DNA from 2 places in the Janthinobacterium sp. JC611 genome. Region 1 is predicted to be linked to the other one. Evidence: predicted binding sites of a transcription regulator. Region 1 holds the regulator's gene; the other holds the start of a gene.

Region 1 (2,197 bases):
ACAATCGGCAGCCCTGCCGGGGTATAGCGCAATATTTCGCGCTCGGCAATAATAGCGGTCACTTGTAGCTGGTTCAGCGCACGATCCTGGTCAAGAATTAAGCGGCTGCGGCTGGAGCGGCTGCTGGTGCTTCGGTGCGGTGGCTTTTGGCCGCGTCTTCGCGTTGTACCGATTTCATCATCGGCGAAGGAGCTGTTTCAGCTTTCTTCATTTTAACGGTCAGGTGACGCAACACGGCATCATTGAATTTGAATGCTGTTTCCAACTCGACCAGGGTCTCGTTGTCGCATTCGATGTTCAGGCAGATGTAGTGTGCTTTAGGCAGCTTTTGGATCGAGTAAGCCATTTGACGGCGGCCCCAATCTTCCACGCGGTGAACCGAACCGCCGCGGGTGGTTACGCTGGCTTTGTAGCGTTCGATCATCGCGGGCACTTGCTCGCTTTGGTCCGGATGGACGATAAAGACTATTTCATAATGACGCATGCAAACTCCTTCAGGTCGGATTGATAATCGCCCACCCCGGCGTCAAGACGGGTGTGGGAAGGTCAGCCGAAGATTATAACCGCCTTTTGCAAACGTTTCAATCATTCCTTCCACCATGGTCCGAAAAGCCCGTGCGCCGCCCTGCTTTCCTCCCGCGGACAAGTATTTCTTGCGAAATTCGCCGAAAACACGGAAATCCCCTTGCATAGTGGGCGATACTGTACAAAAATACAGACTGTTCATATAGACAGCATTTCAGTATGCACCCACCGCTCATGATCAAGCTGACAGCACGACAAGAACAAATCCTGAACCTGATCAAGGACGCGATTGAAAACACGGGCTTCCCCCCCACCCGTGCCGAAATCGCCAATGAACTGGGTTTCAAATCGGCCAATGCGGCCGAAGAGCATTTGCAGGCCCTGGCCCGCAAGGGCGCGATCGAGATTTCGCCTGGCACCTCGCGCGGCATCCGCCTGATCGGCGCGGCCGCCGAGGCGGCGCCATCGACAGTGCCGGCAGCCCTGCTGATGTCGCTGCCCCTGATCGGCAGAGTCGCGGCCGGCTCCCCCATCCTGGCGCAGGAAAACCTGGAAGCGAGCTACAACGTGGACCCGGCCCTGTTCTCGGCCAAGCCCGACTTCCTGCTGAAGGTGCGCGGCTGGTCCATGCGCGACGCCGGCATCATGGATGGCGACTTATTGGCCGTCAAGAAGGTCGACAGCGCCAAGAATGGCCAGATCGTCGTGGCCCGCATCGGCGACGAAGTCACCGTCAAGCGCTACAAGAAAACGGGTTCCGTCATCGAACTGCTGCCGGAAAACCCCGACTTCAAGGTGATCACCGTATCGCCGGAAGACGAGTTCGCCCTGGAAGGACTGGCTGTCGGCCTGATGCGCAGCTGGCATTAAATTACCGTCCATAAAAAAGGGCCGCGACAGCATGACTGTCGCGGCCCTTTTCACATGGCGCGCGGCTGTTTAGGCATCCAGCGCGTTTTTGAAATCCTCGAGCAAATCGGCTTCATCCTCGATGCCGACGGAGACGCGGATCAGCGATTCGGCGATGCCCATGCTGGCGCGGCGCTCGGCCCCCATCTCGTAGAAAATCGTGTGAGCGACGGGGATGACCAGGGTGCGCGTGTCGCCCAGGTTGCTGGCGGGAATCGCTAAATTGAGGCGGTTGAGGAAATCGAAGCAGTCGATGCCATCCTTCAACTCAAAGCTGAACAGCGAACCATAGCTGCGGAACAACTCCGTCGCCAGCGCGTGCTGCGGATGCGACGCCAGGCCCGGGTAGTGCACGGCGGCCACTCTCGGGTCGGCGGCCAGCATGGTGGCCAGCGCCAGGGCGTTCGAGCAGGTGCGGTCCATGCGCAAGGCCATGGTTTCCGCGCCGACGGCGATATGGTGCGCCGCTTCCGGCCCCAGCGAGGCGCCGAAGTCGCGCAAGCCCTTGGCGCGGATTTGCGCGATGCCCCACTGCGAAGGTGCCGCCTTCTTGTAGTTTTCAAAGATGTTCGGATACCGCGTCCAGTCGAATACGCCCGTGTCCGTCAAGCTGCCGCCCAGCGCATTGCCGTGGCCGCCGATGGATTTCGTCAAGGCATTCACCACCAGGCCCGCGCCCACGGCTTTCGGGCGGAACAAATAGGGCGTCGTCATCGTATTGTCGACGATGTACAGGATGCCCTTCTCGCGGCACAAGTCACCG
Region 2 (2,197 bases), 140 kb from region 1:
CATGTATTTCGCTTCGTCCGTCATGCCGACGATCAGCGAGCCGAGGTAGGTGAGGGCGGCATTGTCGGTAATCGCCGTCAAGCCCAGCGCGCCGAAGAACAGGGCCAGCGGCTTCAGGCTCGAGACGATGGGCTGCAACCACCATTGCTGCATGCCGCCCAGCACCACCAGGCCGCCGAGGAAGAAGCCGACCAGCAAGCCTTCCTTGAGGATCAGCGGGCTTTGATAGCGCTCATACGCCTGCACAAAGCCGAGGAAGAACAGGAACAGGCCGATGAACAGCACGGGATGGTGCGCCAGGGTGACCACGCCGGCCAGCACGATCATGTGCACGAGGCTGACGGCCAGCGGCACTTTTGGCGCTTCCACGTCGCCGGCTTTCGGCTTGATGTCGGCGGTGTTGCTGTGCAGGTATTTGCGCAGCAAGATGCTCACGCCCGTGGCATTGACCAGCACGGCGATGGCCGCCTTCCAGCCGAAGTGGGTGGCCATGTAGGCGCTATCCCAGTTCCACGTGGTGGCCACCATCAGCACGGGCGGCGCCGCGTACGAGGTGAGCGTGCCGCCGATGGAAACGTTGACGAACAGCACGCCCAGCGCGCCGTATTTCAGCCATTCAGGGATGCCCGGGCGGAAGATTTGCGGCGCCAGCATCAGCGCGGCCAGGGTCATGGCGGCCGGTTCCGTGATCAGGGAGCCCGTCAGGGGCACGAGCGCCAGGCCCAGCCAGACGAGGGCCAGTTCCGTGCGCAGCGGCATCACGCGCGCCACGCCTTTCAACAGGCGCTGCACGGCGTCGAGCACGGGGCGCGAGGCGGCCACGACCATGACGACAAAGACGAACAGCGGTTCCGTGTAATGGCGCGACTCGGCATACTCGATGGCCGCATCGCTGCCCGAGACGAAGGCCATGATGATGATCAGGATGAAGGCCCAGAAGCCGAACACGACTTCCACTTCGCCCAGCAAGTGCAGCAAGCCAGCATGGCGGGGATGGCGCCGCGACAATGTTTCAAACGACTTGGCGGCGAAGGTGTGGATGAGCGCAAGGCCGAAGACGATGGCGCTGATGAGTTGGATGGTGGTCAAATGCGTTTCCTTATGGACGGAGGAAGCCGCCCGGTGCATTGCCGAGCGGTAAGGAGAGTGCTTATGGTACAGCAATCGATGCCAAAAACGGGGTTTTTCGGACATGGCGGGACGGCCTGCGGGAAAGCGCCGAGCAGATAAGCCTTGCCAAAAGCGGAGCTGGATAGTACTGTACATGCATACAGTATTTATCTTCATATTCAATTATGCAACATTCCGAATTGATGGCCGCGCCGGAAGCCTTGCACCCGTCTTTATGGCGCGCATCGCAGCTGGGCCAGGGCGCCACGCGCTGCCTGGACACGGGCTTTGCCGCCCTGTCCGCGCAACTGCCCGGCGGCGGCTGGCCCAGCGGCAGCCTCATCGATCTGCTGGTGCAACAGCCGGGCAGCGGCGAATTGCGCCTGCTGGCGCCCGCACTGGCGCAGCTGCCGGGCTTGCCCATCGTGCTGCTGCAACCGCCGCATCCGCCGCAGGCGCTGGCCCTGGCCGCGCAGGGCCTGGCGCCGTCGCAACTGCTGTGGCTCAAGAGCGCCGGCAGCAAGGATGCCTTGTGGGCGGCGGAAAACATTTTGCGCAGCGGCACGTGCGGCGCCTTGCTGTTCTGGCAATCGCACGTGCGCGCCGACAGCCTGCGCCGCCTGCACCTGGCCGCGCAGTCCGGCAACACCCTGTTCTGCATGCTGCGCCCCTTGCACGGCGCGCAGGATGCGTCGCCTGCGCCGCTGCGCCTGTCCGTGCGCCCGGCCGCCGGCGGCATCGAGATCGGCTTCATCAAGCGTCGGGGACCGCAGCGCGACGCGCCCCTGTTCCTGCCCCTGCAACCACCTTCTTTACTGCTGCGTCATGCGACTCTGGATCGGCCTGTGCCTGCCCCGGCTCCCGCTCGAAGTGTTCTGCCCGCGCTGGTCGGCTGACATGCTCGGCGTGGTGCTGGAGCAGGAGCAAGTGATGGCGCTGTCGCCGCTGGCGCGGGCGGCCGGCGTCAAGCCGGGCATGCGCCGCGCGGGCGCCCTGATGCTGGCGCCGCAGGCGCGCCTGCACGAACGTTCGCCGGAGCTGGAAGCGCAAGCCCTGCAGGCGGTGGCGCTGGCGCTGCTGCAATACT

The links. The regulator LexA, encoded in region 1, represses DNA repair genes until DNA is damaged. The targets are predictions, from matches to a motif close to ACTGTATNNNNATACAGT.
Region 2: imuA (translesion DNA synthesis-associated protein ImuA) is a predicted target of LexA. The motif match lies at 1,258-1,275, and genes of this name have one in related genera.

The regions. Positions count from the first base shown of each region.
Region 1 is NZ_JAFLJN010000081.1:272,245-274,441, reverse strand. Features, by position in the region: gene priB (primosomal replication protein N) at 1-77, opposite strand, end outside; gene rpsF (30S ribosomal protein S6) at 98-484, opposite strand; gene lexA (transcriptional repressor LexA) at 760-1,395, shown strand; gene J0O65_RS26630 (cystathionine gamma-synthase family protein) at 1,465-2,197, opposite strand, start outside.
Region 2 is NZ_JAFLJN010000081.1:127,324-129,520, forward strand. Features, by position in the region: gene J0O65_RS26035 (putative Na+/H+ antiporter) at 1-1,089, opposite strand, end outside; gene imuA (translesion DNA synthesis-associated protein ImuA) at 1,296-2,006, shown strand; gene J0O65_RS26045 (Y-family DNA polymerase) at 1,936-2,197, shown strand, end outside.